DNA from 2 places in the Hungatella sp. L36 genome. Region 2 is predicted to be linked to the other one. Evidence: predicted binding sites of a transcription regulator. Region 2 holds the regulator's gene; the other holds the start of a gene.
What was found. The regulator HrcA, encoded in region 2, represses chaperone genes, less so after heat shock. The targets are predictions, from matches to a motif close to TGTTAGCACTCNNNNNNNNNGAGTGCTAACA.
Positions count from the first base shown of each region.

Region 1: the regulator HrcA is predicted to act here: its motif matches at 3,284-3,314, upstream of H8S80_RS03520 (Hsp20/alpha crystallin family protein).

Region 1 covers NZ_JACOPC010000001.1:806,352-814,521, reverse strand. The annotation lists gene pyrE (orotate phosphoribosyltransferase) at 1-524, opposite strand, end outside; gene H8S80_RS03535 (dihydroorotate dehydrogenase) at 552-1,454, opposite strand; gene H8S80_RS03530 (dihydroorotate dehydrogenase electron transfer subunit) at 1,454-2,230, opposite strand; gene pyrF (orotidine-5'-phosphate decarboxylase) at 2,239-3,156, opposite strand; gene H8S80_RS03520 (Hsp20/alpha crystallin family protein) at 3,397-3,810, shown strand; gene H8S80_RS03515 (nitroreductase family protein) at 3,986-4,750, opposite strand; gene pepF (oligoendopeptidase F) at 4,770-6,551, opposite strand; gene H8S80_RS03505 (GNAT family N-acetyltransferase) at 6,728-7,489, shown strand; gene H8S80_RS03500 (GNAT family N-acetyltransferase) at 7,564-8,170, opposite strand, start outside; gene H8S80_RS03495 (M28 family peptidase) at 8,169-8,170, opposite strand, start outside.
Region 2 covers NZ_JACOPC010000005.1:245,009-253,178, reverse strand. The annotation lists gene lepA (translation elongation factor 4) at 39-1,853, shown strand; gene hemW (radical SAM family heme chaperone HemW) at 1,843-3,060, shown strand; gene H8S80_RS14765 (3D domain-containing protein) at 3,179-3,907, opposite strand; gene H8S80_RS14760 (3D domain-containing protein) at 4,137-4,940, opposite strand; gene hrcA (heat-inducible transcriptional repressor HrcA) at 5,335-6,384, shown strand; gene grpE (nucleotide exchange factor GrpE) at 6,444-7,064, shown strand; gene dnaK (molecular chaperone DnaK) at 7,203-8,170, shown strand, end outside.

The DNA.
Region 1 (8,170 bases), on a different contig from region 2:
TGAATCTCGTCGAGAGCGCTCTTCTCTCCTTTTCCCTTCTCCATACGGTTTAAGGAAACCATCAGGCCAAGAATTGTCACATCACCCTGTGCCTTGATAATTGGAAATGTCTCTTCAATTGATTTGCCGGATGTGGTTACGTCCTCGATGATCACCACGCGGTCGCCGTCCTTAATCGGGCTTCCCAGAAGAATCCCTGCGTCTCCGTGGTCCTTTGCTTCCTTCCGGTTCGAACAGTATCGGATCTCTTTCCCGTATAATTCATGGTAAGCGATGGTGGTCGCCACACTTAACGGAATTCCCTTGTACGCCGGTCCGAACAGCACATCGAAATCATCCCCGAAATTATCATGGATCGCTTTCGCATAATACTCACCCAGTTTCTTTAACTGCGCGCCTGTCACATAGGCGCCCGCATTCATAAAAAATGGAGACTTTCTTCCGCTCTTTAAGGTAAAATCTCCAAACTTCAGCACGCTGCTGTCTACCATAAACTCTATAAATTCCTGCTTATACTGCTCCATCTTATCGTCCTTCCTTTCGCCGGCCTCTTACCGTACGGCTCCGACTAAATCATTGATATCTTCTACGTTATATTTCTTCATATAGCTTTCGATTCCGCTCACAACCTCGGCTGTGGCATACGGATTATGGAAGTTGGCCGTTCCCACAGAAACTGCCGTGGCTCCCGCCAGGATAAATTCCAGCGCATCCTCCGCGTTCATGATGCCGCCCATGCCGATGATGGGGATCTTTACGGCATTTGCCGCCTGATACACCATGCGGACCGCCACCGGCTTCACAGCCGGACCGGATAATCCGCCCGTCTTATTCGCCACCGCAAAGGTTCTGCGGTTTATATCAATCTTCATGCCTGTCAGCGTATTGATCAAAGAGATCACATCGGCGCCGCCCGCCTCCGCCGCCTTCGCCATGACGGTGATATCCGTCACGTTGGGGCTCAGCTTCATGATGACCGGCTGCTTCGCATGCTTCTTTACCTCTCTGGTAATGGCCTCCACCGCTTTCGGATCCTGTCCGAAGGCAATGCCGCCCTCCTTTACATTGGGACACGAAATGTTGATCTCCAGCATATCCACCGGTTCATCCCCGAGCCGTTCTACCACTTCCACGTAGTCCTCCGTGGTTCTGCCGCAGACATTGACAATAATCTTCGTATCATACTGCTTTAAAAATGGAATATCGCGCTTTGCAAACACATCGATTCCCGGATTCTGCAGGCCGATGGCATTGATCATGCCGCCGTACGTCTCTGCGATCCTGGGAGTCGGATTGCCGGGCCACGGCACATTGGCCACGCCCTTGGTCACTACTGCGCCCAGACCGTTTAAATCCACCATCTCGCCGTATTCCGCTCCGGATCCGAAGGTACCGGAAGCCGTCATGACCGGATTTTTCAGCTCCACACCAGCTAAGTTTACTTTCATATTCATCAGAGTTCTACCTCCTCTGCCCGAAATACCGGCCCGTCTTTACAGATTCTCGCATTGTGAACCTGGGAGTGTTCGTCCACGTTCTTTGTCTTGCATACGCAGGCCAGACATGCGCCGATTCCGCAGGCCATCTTCTCCTCGAGAGACAGAAAGCAGGTGATGCTCTCCTCGGCGGCATAGGCCTTTAACGCGCGCAGCATGGGAGTCGGACCACAGGCAAAGATTACGTCCGCCTTTAAACCGTGCTCTCTGATGGCATCAATGACATTGCCCTTTGTTCCGGCGCTTCCGTCCTCTGTCGCAAGAACCACTTCCCCGTAAGGGGCGAATTCCTCATTTAAAAACAGGACATCACGATATCCTAAAATCACTTCTTTTTTGCAGTGTAACTGCTTCGCCAGCTCCAGCATGGGGGGAATCCCGATTCCGCCGCCGATTAAGAAGGCGGTCTTTCCCTCTGCTGCTTCCTCCAGCGGGAATCCGTTGCCGAGAGGTCCCATAATATCGACCGTATCTCCCGCCTGGTAACGGGAGAACTCCTCCGTTCCCGCTCCGACGGTCCTATATACGATCCGCAGCATACCGGTTTCTTTATTCGTCTCACAGATGCTGATCGGGCGCGGAAGCAGTTTTGCTCCGTCCTTTGTATACACAGAAATAAACTGTCCCGGCTTTGCCTGGGCAGCCATCTCCTCCTCCCGGATCCACATGCTGTATACATCTTCTGTCAGCCTTTCCTGACTATCCACAAAGGCTGTTACTTTTCTCTGCGCCATGATTCCTCCTACAGTACGCTGTTGATATCGGAAACCATGTCGATCACGGCCTGTCTGGACGCTTCACCGAAATGCTCCGCGCCAAACTTCGCGTATTTCTCCTGCTTGTAGGCGGCGATGATGCCTCTGGAGGAATTGACGATGGCGCCGAGTCCGTCTTCATTGAAACAGTACTTTAAGTCCTCGGCGGTGCCGCCCTGCGCACCGTATCCCGGTACCAGGAAGTAGGTATTCGGCATCAGTTTCCTTAAGATTCTGCTCATCTCCGGGTAAGTCGCACCCACTACGGCTCCGACGTTGCTGTAAGCGCCATCCATGCAGTCTGCTCCCCATTCCACTACCTTGTCTGCTACCAGCTCGTACAGCGGTCTGCCGCCGATCAGCTGATCCTGGAATTCACCACTGGAAGGGTTGGAGGTCTTTACCAGCACGAAGAGGCCTCTGTCCTCCTCCCTGCAGACATCGACAAACGGTTTTACCCCGTCGGTGCCAAGATATGGATTCACAGTCAGGAAATCGGTACCGAAACCGGTAAGCACGCTGCTCCCCACCTTCACATGGCCGATATGCGCCGTGGCATACGCCGCGGAGGTGGAACCGATATCCCCTCTCTTCGCATCGCCGATCACGAGAAGTCCCTTCTCCTGACAGTAGCCGACGGTTCTCTTGTATATTTTAAGTCCTTCGATCCCAAACTGCTCATACATGGCGATCTGCGGCTTTACAGATGGAATAATGTCATAGACATGGTCCACGATTTCTTTATTAAACTGCCAGATGGCCTCCGCTGCGCCTTCCAGTGTCTCACCAAACTCATCAAATGCCTTTCTTGTCACATGCTCCGGTATATAGCCAAGCATCGGATCCAGTCCAACACAGATGGGTGCCTTTGTTTTTTGAATCCTCTGAATCAACTGATTAATCATAGTCTCCTCCTTCGTTCCTCACATTTTCTCTATTCTTACCAATTCTATCATAAGTAAGGGGCTGTTTCAAGCGTCTTTCTCGCCGTACCACCGGTCTATATAAGGTAATAAAAGAAATCGCAAGAAAAATTAGCACTCACCTATTGACAGTGCTAACAATTTGTGTTATATTACACCTAGAACAAATCAAACAACAACACCGCATCAAAAGCGGTGCAGATAAATAAGGAGGAAGAACCTATGTTATTATCCAGAAGAAACAACTTATTCGATGAATTTTTCAACGATCCATTTTTTAACGACTCTGTTCAGAACAGAACAACGCTTATGAGAACCGATATTGAAGATGACGGAACCAATTACATCATCGACGTGGAACTTCCGGGTTACAAAAAGGAGAATGTGCGTGCCGAATTAAAGGACGGCTATCTGACCATCTTTGCCGAGGCGTCAGGCTCTTCCGAAGACAGCGAGGGCAGGAACTTCCTCCGCAAAGAGCGCTACAGCGGCTCCTGCAAGAGAAGCTTCTACGTTGGATCCCAGTTACGCCAGGAAGACATAAAGGCTGCTTTCGACAACGGCATCCTGAAGCTGACCGTTCCGAAGGAAGCTCCAAAGCAGATTGAAGAAAACCACTACATCACCATTGAATAACACATATCCCCGCAGCCCCCTTTAGAATAGAAAATGAGGACAGCCCCCCGGAGCGATCCGTCTGCCGTTTCATAACGGCAGCGATTTCCGAAGGGGCTGTCCCTTTTTTATCTTGATGTCTCGATTTTCTTCTATTATCCATTCTCTGTATCCATGCCTGAAACACAGTCCGGCATTATTCCAGCAGAAATGCAGTTGCCACGTAGGCGCCGCTCTTATAAGACTTCTTTACCATCTGCGCTTCCACTTCGATCTTTAAATTCAGCCACAGCTCCTCCGCCGCGATGGACAGATGAGACAGCATGATTCCCATGCTCAAATCCCTCATCGCCACCATGGTCTGGGACGGGAGAAATTCCTTGCAGGAAAAAATATAGATTCTGTCATGGTAGACGATAAAACGCCAGGGCTGCGTATTCATGGCCGAAGGTGCCAGACGGACGGCTTTCAGGATATTCTTCACCGGCTCGCCGATCTCATCCTTAAACACGCAGAGTTCTTTTAACGGCAGACGCTTTGCCGTAGCCGGATCGCGGTACAGCAGGGATTTGGGGTATCCAAACGCAACGGCTATGGCCGCCTTCATCCCGGCCGGTTCCGCTCCGGGGATGCGGGTGCTGCCGAGGTAGCACGTTCCCAGGCCTTTTCCGGTCATATAGAGAAGGACCGGCTCCAGAACATATCCGGCATTCATCATATAGCCTTCCTTATCTTCCGAATAAAACACCAGGTAATACGGCGCTTCCACCTTCCACAAGCCCTTGACGTGAAGGTCTTTCTCTATATTCTCCTTAATCTCCATCTTTATGGAAATCTCCGGGCAGAGCGTCGCCACGCAGCCTGCAAAGGCCAGAATATCCTTTAACAGCTGCTCCGGTACCGCTTCATATTTAAATTTTCGAATGGATCTTCTCTTGAAGATCATCTGATACAGATTCATCCCTGCTCCCCTCTTTTCGCTACAGCGTCTTATATTCCTCCAGCAGTTCCTTAAATACGGCCAGAGCCTCCCTGATCGGCTGGGCTGTGGACATATCCACGCCGCAGAGCTTTAAAAGTTCGATCGGAGGCATGGAATTGCCGCCGCTTAAGAACTTGAAATAGCCTTCCAGGGCCTGTTCATCACCGGCCAGGATCCTGCTGCTGATCGCCATGGCCGCCGAGAAGCCCGTCGCATACTGATATACGTAAAATGGCGTATAGAAATGAGGGATTCTCGCCCACTCATAATCGATCTCGCTGTCGACCACCATCTCCGGTCCGAAGTATTTTACATTCAGCTCATGGTACAGCCTGCAGAGCAGCTCCGCCGTGAGCGGTTCTCCCGCCTCGCTTCTCCTGTGGGTCTCGGCCTCAAACTCCGCAAACATGGTCTGACGGAACACCGTTCCCCGGAAACTCTCCATAAAATGGTTCAGAAGATACGCCCGCTCCTTCTTATCCTCCGTCACGGCCAGCAGATAACGGTTCAGCAGCGCCTCATTGCACGTGGACGCCACTTCCGCGACGAAAATCTTGTATCCCGCATCTACGTAAGGCAGCGCCTGATCGGAAAACCAGGAGTGCAGGGAATGCCCCATCTCATGGGCCAGGGTAAACACACTGTCCAGAGTGCCGCTGTAATTGAGCAGCACATACGGGTGGGTTCCGTAGACGCCCCAGGAGTACGCGCCGCTGCGTTTTCCTTCATTCTCATAGACATCGATCCAGCGGTTGTCAAAGCCTTCCTGTAAAAGGGACAGATACTTCTCTCCCAGCGGAGCCAGGCCCTTTTTCACCATCTCCCTCGCCTCTTCATAGGGAATCCGGCTGTCGTCACGGCTGACCATGGGCGTATACAAATCGTACATGTGGATCTCATCCAGCCCCAGCACATTCTTTCTGACGGCGACATAATCATGGAGCAGTGGTAAGCCTTCCTGAATCGCCGCCACCAGATTGTCGTAGACGCTCTCGGGCACCTCGTTCTCCGCCAGATAATAGGCGCGGCTGGAGGCGTAACTTCTGGTCTTCGCATAGAAGGAGGCCTGCTTTACGTTTGCCGCGAACGTCGCAGCCAGCGTATTGGCAAACTGGCCGTAGACGCTGTACATGGACTGAAATGCTTCTTTTCTCACACGGCGGTCCCGGTTCTCCATGAGCGGAATATACGTTCCGTGGGTGACGGGAATTTCCTTTCCCTCACTGTCTGTGATGGACGGAAATTTCACATCCGCGTTATTAAACATGTTAAAAATATCGGAAGGGCTCTGGGTCGCTTCCATGGACCTTGCCAGAAGCTCTTCCATTCCTGCAGAAAGCGTGTGCGCCTTCTTCTTCATGATGATTTCAAATGTCCGGGCATACCGGCGGAGCTCCTTCTCCGTGCGGATCAATCCGTTCAGCACAGACTCATCCATGGCCAGAATCTCCGGAACAATATAAGACGAAAGTCCTGCTGCCTTATAGGAGAGCGCCTGGGCTCTTGCCGAAAAATCCTGATACTTCGCCTTTGCCGTATCCTCATCGGATTTCTCTCTTCCGTATACAAACAGCCTCTCAATCTTCAGTGAAATGTCTTCATCGAATTTCAAACACTGAAACAGCACCTCGCCGGATTCGGCCAGATGTCCTTCAAACTCCTTATAACCGGCCAGTTCTCTCTCAGTCTCGAGAAACAGCGCTTCCCAAGCTTCATCGGACGGCAGAATGTCCGCCAGGTTCCAGGTATCACAAACCGGTATCTCATCTCTCTTTTTCAAAATAATCCCTCCACTATATCCACTGGTTTTATTCTATCACCCATATTTCAAAGAAACAATCAGCAATATGGAAAATATTTGATTGAAATCACATGGTTTCTTGTACTATACTGTATACACCAGTACTGCGCAGTGCAGTGCTGATATTTCCTCCGGAAAAGAAAAGGGAGAACACCATGAAAATCATACGCACAAAACAATTAGACCTCCATCAGCTGGAAGACTTGCATGCCCTAGAAACCGCATGCCGGTCGCACGATCAGACTTCACTCACCTTTCCCACGGAAGACGGCTGTCTTTTCTTTCTATTATACGACGAAGAAACGCTCTTATCCGCATTTTCTGCAATTTTTAACGAATTTGAGACATGCAGCTGCAGCGCCTTCACGCTCCCGTCCTGCCGGAGACGCGGGCATTTTACCCGGCTGCTGGAAGAATTGCTGAAGGAGTCGGGCGAATGCGATCTCCTCTTCCTGGCCGATGATTCCTGCGCCGACGCGAAGCATACGCTGGACGCCATCGGGGCGGAGCTATTAAACCAGGAACACATGATGGAGCTGCGCCTACCCGCGCCGTCTCCCGGCCTGGACAGCCGGGCGGTCAAATTCTCCCCCGCACTCAGCCCCCGGGATGAGGACACGCTCTATACCATCCACGTTAATGATCAGCCTGCCGGCTCCTTCCACCTCATTTTTCAAAATGAAACCGTTTACTTCTATGGTCTCGAGATTCAGGAATCCCTGCGGAATCAGGGAATCGGAACCCGTGCCGCCGCCGCGCTCATTGAGGAATTAAACCGGTCGGCCAGGCCGCAGCCGGAGGACCTTCCGGTCAGCCGCGTCCTGCTTCAGGTATCCGGGGACAACGAACCGGCGCTTGCACTTTATCGGAAACTGGGCTTTGCTTTTACAGAGACCCTGTCGTATTACGTGTATTAACGGATTGGAGCAGCGATAAACGGGAGCCGGCGCAGGACAGATGTCTGTTCCTGCACCGGCTCCCGCCAGCTTCTCTATACTTCACGTATCATACAATACTGCTTCAAATCAAAATGCTTCTCCACCACCCCGAACACCTTAAATCCAAAGTGCTGGTAAAACGCCACATTCTTTTCATTGTGCGTCTCCAGTGAGATCATCTGCCTGTGGCGGTCCGCGTAATCGATCGCCTCATTTAAAAGCAGAGCCGAGATTCCGTGGTGCTGCATCCTGGGCCTCACGGCCAGATAAATGATATGTAACCGCTCCTCCTGGTGGAGCTGGTCCGTCCATTTGGAATTTAAATAGTCCCGTCCCATGGCAAAATTCCAGAACGTCTTCAGTGATGGGTCCTCCTTGATCAGATACCCGTCTGTCCGCAGCGTCGCGGCCGCCTCTGTCAGATAGTAATGCACCGGATTATAGGGCTCCGATTCGTCATCCACTACAATGATTCCATTAATTTCCGGGCTGTCCGCGTAGATTTCACACGTCTCAAAGAATTCCTCCATATCGCATTCAAACAGCTCCGGCATCAGCCGTTTCCTCGTGTCTTCATCAGGGATCAGCTTGCAGTACAGAGGGTCCCTGGCAAAACATGCTGTCAGCAGCTCCTTAAGCTTCTCCACATCTTCTCTTTTC
Region 2 (8,170 bases):
TATCATCAACTGCAGAAAAATGGAAAAGAGGAAAGTAAATGGCAACTGTTGACCAGAGTAAAATACGCAATTTTTGCATTATCGCCCATATTGATCATGGGAAGTCAACCCTTGCGGACAGAATCATAGAGAAGACCGGACTTTTGACAAGCCGGGAAATGCAGGCCCAGGTTTTAGACAACATGGATTTGGAGCGGGAACGCGGAATCACCATCAAGGCCCAGACCGTCCGTACCGTATACAAGGCGGAAGACGGAGAGGAATACATTTTCAATATGATCGATACGCCGGGGCATGTAGATTTTAACTATGAGGTGTCCCGGAGCCTGGCGGCCTGTGACGGCGCTGTGCTCGTGGTAGATTCATCTCAGGGAATCGAGGCCCAGACGCTGGCCAATGTCTATCTGGCGCTGGATCATGACCTGGACGTTTTTCCGGTTCTGAATAAGATCGATTTACCGAGTGCGGAGCCGGAACGTGTGGTGGGAGAGATTGAGGATGTGATCGGAATCGAAGCCCACGACGCTCCAAGGGTCTCGGCTAAGACAGGCGAGAACATCGAGGAGGTCTTAGAGGCCATCGTGAAGAAGATTCCCGCACCCAAGGGGAATCCGGATGCGCCGCTCCAGGCTCTGATCTTTGACTCTCTGTACGATTCCTACAAAGGCGTCATCGTATTCTGCCGTATCATGGAAGGCCGTGTGAAGAAGGGCGTCAGAATCCGTATGATGGCTACCGGAGCGGTGGAAGAGGTTGTGGAGGTCGGCTATTTCGGCGCGGGCCAGTTTATCCCCTGTGACGAACTGAGCGCGGGTATGGTTGGCTACGTGACAGCCAGTATCAAGAATGTGAAGGACACCGCCGTGGGTGATACGATTACGGACGCGGACAATCCCTGTAATAAGCCGCTTCCGGGTTATAAGAAAGTCACCTCCATGGTGTACTGCGGTATGTACCCGGCGGATGGCGCCAGATACAACGATTTAAGGGACGCGCTGGAGAAGCTTCAGCTTAATGATGCATCCCTGTTCTTCGAGCCGGAGACATCTCTGGCACTGGGCTTCGGCTTCCGGTGCGGTTTTCTGGGACTTCTGCATCTCGAGGTTATCCAGGAACGTCTGGAGAGAGAGTATAACCTGGACCTGGTAACCACGGCGCCCAGTGTTATTTACCGGGTCTATAAGAAGACCGGTGAGATGATACAGCTGACGAATCCGTCAAACCTCCCTGATCCGTCCGAAATCGAATACATGGAAGAGCCGATTGTCAGCGCGGAGATCATGGTGACCACTGAGTTTGTGGGAGCGATCATGAAGCTGTGCCAGGAGAGACGCGGCGTCTATCTGGGAATGGAATATATGGAAGCAACCCGTGCCCTTTTAAAGTACGAGCTTCCGCTCAATGAGATCATTTATGACTTCTTTGACGCTTTGAAGTCACGTTCCAGAGGTTACGCCTCCTTCGATTATGACTTAAAGGGGTACGAGCGTTCTGAACTGGTGAAACTGGATATCCTGGTGAATAAGGAAGAGGTGGATGCGCTGTCCTTCATCGTACATGCGGAATCCGCTTACGACCGGGGACGCCGGATGTGCGAAAAGCTGAAGGAGGAGATCCCGAGACAGCTGTTTGAGATTCCTATCCAGGCGGCCGTCGGAGGAAAGATCATTGCAAGAGAGACCGTCAAGGCCATGCGCAAGGATGTACTTGCCAAGTGCTACGGCGGTGACATAACCCGTAAGAAAAAACTCCTTGAAAAGCAGAAGGAAGGTAAAAAACGTATGCGCCAGATTGGTAACGTAGAGATACCACAGAAGGCATTTATGAGCGTACTGAAGTTAGATGATGAATAAAAAGAAATTGGAAATCTATGTGCACATTCCTTTCTGTGCAAAGAAATGCGCCTATTGCGATTTCCTGTCGTTTCCGGGTAACATGCGGATGCGCCGGGAGTATACGGACAAGTTGCTGGAAGAGATACGCATTCAGAGCAGCTTTGTACGGGAGTATCAGGTTGATACCATTTTTCTGGGTGGGGGAACGCCTTCTGTCCTGGATGTGACCGATATTACAGCCATCATGGGGACGCTTAAGGAACACTACGACATCGCGCCCGATGCGGAGATAACGATCGAGGTCAATCCGGGGACGGTGAAGATGGAAGGTCTCGTCGCCTACCGGGAAGCTGGAATCAACCGCGTCAGCATGGGACTTCAGTCGGCGGATGACACGGAGCTTCGCTATCTTGGGAGAATCCACACCTACGACGAATTCTTAAAAAGTTTTCAGAGGGTACGCATGGCAGGATTTACGAACGTCAATGTGGACCTGATTTCCGCCATTCCGGGACAGACTCCGGAATCGTGGAGGAATACGCTGAAAAAGACGGCTATGCTGAAGCCGGAACACATATCTGCCTACAGTCTGATCGTAGAGGAAGGAACGCCGTTTTACGACCGTTACGGCGGCCATGTGGAGATGGAGAGCTATGAGATGTCTCCGGAGGAACGCCGCCGCTTAATGGCGCTGCCGGATCTTCCGGATGAGGATACCGAGCGGGAAATGTATTACATGACCAGGAACTGTCTGGCCGAACAGGGGTATGAGCGGTATGAGATATCCAACTATGCCAGACCCGGCTTTGAATGCCGCCACAATGTGGGATACTGGACCGGAACCGGGTATCTGGGACTGGGACTGGGGGCCTCCTCTTATTTGGAGGGATGCCGTTTCCACAACACGTCCGATTTTCAAAGCTACGTATCGGCCCACTTCGACGACGAGGCAGAGTTTTGTCAGGCGCTCAGACAGGATATGGAGCAGCTGAGCGTAAAGTCCAAGATGGAAGAGTTCATGTTCCTGGGGCTTCGCCTGACACGGGGCGTATCGGTAGAAGGCTTTATCACCCGGTTTGGACAGAGTATACGAAACGTCTATGGCGGTGTGATCGACAAACTGGAGCGTGAGGGCCTGCTGGAACATAAAAACGGCTACTACCATCTGACCGAGCGGGGGCTTGATTTGAGCAACTACGCGATGAGCCTGTTCCTGCTTGACTGATGGAAATAAAGGATACAGAAAACCGCTGTTAAATTAGAACGATTCCCATTCTAACTTAACAGCGGTTTTTGTATTGTTCCTTTTTATTACCATACAGGGTCTGCCCTGATTATTTTTCTTACTGAACCAGGAACACTTCCGCACTTCTGGTACCATATGCCCTCGTCTCTCCGTGTGTATTAAAGAAGATATCAACATGGTTTCCTTTTACTGCGCCGCCGCGGTCCTCTGCGGTATAGATCACGCCGTTGATCATAATCTTGCTTCCGTAAGGAATCACTCTCGGGTCAACCGCGATCGTGTGGTTGGCGGAGGCGATGGCTCCTGTGCTGGTGTGGCGTCCCCAACCCTCGGAGCAGGCGGAACACGGGCAGTAGCCGGTGGTCTTAAAGACACCGAGGGAGCGGAGCGTTCCTGCGCTTCCGTCAGAGCTCATGACCTGCATATCGCCGACACTGTGTACCTTCGGGCTGGAGAGCTTCATTCCTGATGCGTAGGCTTCAACGAGATAGGAACCGTCTTCATACGATTCCCACGGTACGATCACTTCAAATCCGTAATTGCCGGTTCCGGTGCCTTTCCTGACCAGGTCTTCCCGGTAGTCATCGGCGGGAGCCGTGTACTCGGCCTCTGTCTGTCCTGTCGCCTGATTGGTGACTGTGACCTTGACTTCTACCGCGGAAGCGGGATCGGAGCTGTTCCAGGCCCAGCCCCGGACGCTGTCGCCCTCCACACAATCCAGAACTCCGGGTGTCTGCCCTGCGAGAGCCGGGACGGCGGTACCTAATAAAAATGTCATCATAAGTAAAGTTCCGAAGAACAGTTGATTTCGTTTCAATCGTTTCATGTAATAAATACATCCTTTCTTTTTTACTAGCTGTAACATATTTTAATATATTATAAATATATGTAACAGTTTTGTAATAAATGAGGTACAAGTACACATTTTACACTATTTTCCAGATTTGTCAAGGATATGAATAAAAAAATAGAGACGCCCGATGTTTTATAAGGCGTCTCTATTCGTTCTGATGTGTTGATTGAAAGGTTTTTCTTCTTATATTATAATTCAGGATCTACTCCGCAATTGCCTGAAATACTTCCTGTTTTTTTACTCCATAGTCCAGTGCTTCCTGGTGGCTGGAGAAGTAGAGATCCACGGTGTGGCCGTCCACTCCGCTTCCGATGTCCTCCACCGTATAAACGGTTTCACCGATCATCACCTTTGTTCCAAGGGGAAGTACGGTGATGTCTGCTGATATGGTGTGGTTTGCCTGCGGCACGGTACCGGAATAGGTGAGGCCGCTGCCGCCGGAACATTTACTGCATCCACAGTATCCGGTGGTCTTGAAGATCCCGAGGGACTCTCCCTTTTTATATCCTCCGAAGGTTTCTTCCACCGGTTTCTCCTCTTTTTTCGGAATTCCGGGGCCGATCTCCTCGCTGGTGCTTTCAGTTTTCTTTAAAGCTTCTGGTGCCGGTTTGTATTCCAGGGAGCCGGTAAGAAGTGTTTTCTCATCTCCGGTTACCAGGCAGGCTTCTACTTTATAAGAGGTTCCGCCTATTTCTTCCCAGCTGATCTTATAGTCAAATGCACGGCAGCCGTCTCCATAGGACTTTCCTGCCTCTTCGCTGTAGCTTTCTTCCGGTACTGTGATGACCTTTGCCGCTTTGGCGGCTCCGTCTTTGTAAATATGCAGTTCAACCGCTGCCGTCTCGTCGGATTCCGCGTTGTCCTTCAGCCACCCTGTAATATGGTTTCCATCCACGGCCGTGAGAGCGCCCTTTTCTTCGGCAGCCAGAGCCGTCATGGATAAAAACAGGGTACAGAGGAGCGTCACACACAGCATCAGAAGAAGCTTTCCTGATTTCTTTTTCATGATTTACCTCGCAATATTATGATTTTTCCGTGAAATATGATAGAAAAATGCGTTGTTATGGTGTATCAATTTTCATTATATTACAAAACTGTTAAATGTCAAGGAAATACTGGCAATACGTTTGTAACATTTGTCACAGTTCCCCGCCCCCGCCCCTGCCGCCCTCTGCATCCTGTTCGGTCCCGGCTGGCTCCTGGAACGGCAGCGAACAATTGTCTTACTTCAATAAAATGCTTTATAATTTGTAAAGAAGAAGTTCACAGAAAATTCTCAAAAAATTTTCAATCGAATGTATTGACAAATGAGGGAAAAAAGAATATATTATGAAATGAAGATGTTAGCACTCCCAAACGTTGAGTGCTAACAGGAAGGCTCAGAAAGGAAGTGTGGCGGGTTGAACGATAAGGACCAGTTGGACGGCCGTAAGGTTACGATCTTGAAGGCCATTATTAAAACGTACTTAGAAACCGGCGAACCGGTTGGTTCCAGAACTATTTCCAAGTACACCGATCTGAATTTAAGTTCAGCCACGATCCGGAATGAGATGTCTGATCTGGAGGAGCTGGGATACATTGTACAGCCGCATACGTCGGCCGGGCGGATTCCCTCCGATAAGGGATACCGTTTCTATGTGGATCAGATCATGCAGGAGAAAGAAGAAGAGTTTACTGAAATCAAGGAACTGATGCTAAAGCGTGTGGACCGGGTCGAGCTTCTGCTGAAGCAGATGGCGAGAATCCTGGCGCAGAACACGAATTACGCGGCTTTGATCAGCGCTCCCCAGTATCATAGAAACAAGCTGAAATTCATCCAGCTGTCCAAGGTTGATGATGGAAAGCTTCTGGTGGTCATCGTTGTAGAGGGAAATATGATTAAGAACACCATGATCCCCATCAGCCAGCAGCTAAGCGATGAAGGGCTTTTAAATCTTAACATTCTTCTTAATAATGCCTTAAACGGGCTGACCATAGAGGAAATCAATCTGGACGTGATCAGCAGATTAAAGGAGCAGGCCGGCATACACAGCGAGGTGGTCGACCGGGTTCTCAACGAGGTTGCGGAAGCAATCCGGGCGGACGACGATGATTTGCAGATTTACACCAGCGGCGCCACGAACATTTTCAAGTATCCGGAGTTAAGCGACGGAGAGATGGCGAGCCGTCTGATCGGTACGCTGGAACAGAAAGAACTCCTTCAGGAGCTGGTCGATGATGTGAACAGTTCAGAAAGCAGTTCGGGAATTCAGGTCTATATCGGCGAGGAAGCGCCGGTGCAGACGATGAGGGACTGCAGTATCGTCACAGCGAATTACGAGCTGGGCGAGGGCTTGAGGGGAACGATCGGTATCATCGGTCCAAAGCGTATGGACTATGAAAAGGTTTTGAATACGCTGCGGAATCTCATGACGCAGCTGGATTCGATCCTGAAAAAAGATGAAAGGTGAAGGGAAGAACAGTGAGCAGCGAAGAGACGAGAATAGAAGAGGAACTGGTAGAAGAGGCCATGAAGGCTGAAGACGCCGGTTCCGTTGAAAAGGAAATAGAAAAAGGCGAAAAAGAGGCCGCGGAGACAGAAGCGTGTGCTGAGGACGCCGCTGAGGAAAAAACCGGAGAAGAAGAGCCGGCAGAAGAAAAGCAGGCAGAACCGGAGAAAAAAGGATTTTTTGGAAAGAAGAAAGAGAAGAAAGATCCGAAAGACGCCAAGATAGAGGAACTGACCGACCGTCTGCAGCGGAATATGGCCGAGTTCGATAACTACAGAAAGAGAACAGAAAAAGAAAAATCTGCCATGTTTGAAATCGGCGCCAGAGACATCATTGAAAAGATACTTCCGGTTGTCGACAATTTCGAGAGAGGCCTTGCAGCCGTTCCGGAGGAGGATAAGGGCGCTCCGTTTGCAGAAGGAATGGAAAAAATATATAAACAGCTTATGAAGACGCTGGAGGATGCAGGTGTAAAACCGATCGAAGCGGTGGGTCAGCCATTTGACCCGAATTTCCACAACGCAGTGATGCATATTGATGACGAATCCCTTGGCGAGAATACGATCGCCATGGAACTTCAGAAGGGTTATACCTACCGGGATACCGTGGTGAGACACTCCATGGTTCAGGTAGCCAATTGACTGTGAGCATTTAACGAGGTCTATTCGAGTTTAGTGCGAACGTCGTTCACGAATCTTAGCGAGGTTCTTTCGAGCTTAGATGAGCTGAACATTAAATGATAAAATTGAGAGTAAAGACAATTATAGGAGGAAAAAACTATGGGCAAGATTATTGGTATTGACTTAGGTACTACTAACAGCTGTGTGGCTGTTATGGAAGGTGGAAAACCGGTTGTTATTCCGAACAGTGAGGGTGTAAGAACAACACCATCTATCGTAGCATTTACAAAAAACGGTGAGAGACTGGTAGGTGAGCCTGCAAAGCGTCAGGCGGTTACCAATGCGGACAGAACCATCTCTTCCATTAAGAGACATATGGGTACAGACTACAAGGTAGCGATCGACGGAAAGAATTACACACCGCAGGAAATCTCCGCGATGATTCTGCAGAAGTTAAAAGCAGACGCAGAGGCTTATCTGGGCGAGAAGGTAACAGAGGCCGTTATCACGGTTCCTGCATACTTCAACGACGCACAGCGTCAGGCAACCAAGGACGCAGGCAAGATTGCCGGCCTTGATGTAAAGCGTATTATCAACGAGCCGACGGCAGCAGCGCTGGCATACGGCCTTGACAATGAAAAAGAGCAGAAGATCATGGTATACGATTTAGGCGGCGGTACATTCGATGTTTCCATCATCGAAATCGGCGACGGCGTAATCGAAGTACTTTCTACAAACGGCGATACCCGTCTGGGCGGCGATGATTTCGACAACCGCATCACCCAGTGGATGGTAGACGAATTCAAGAAGACAGAGGGCGTAGACTTATCCGGTGACAAGATGGCTATGCAGAGATTAAAAGAAGCTGCAGAGAAGGCTAAGAAGGAATTATCCTCCTCCACAACCACCAACATCAACTTACCGTTCATCACTGCTACGGCAGAAGGCCCGAAGCATCTCGATATGAACTTAACGAGAGCGAAATTTGACGAGCTGACACTCGATCTGATCGAGCGCACGGCTGTTCCGGTACAGAACGCATTAAGAGATGCCGGAATCACAGCTTCCGAGCTTGGAAAAGTTCTGCTGGTAGGCGGTTCCACCCGTATGCTGGCAGCACAGGAAAA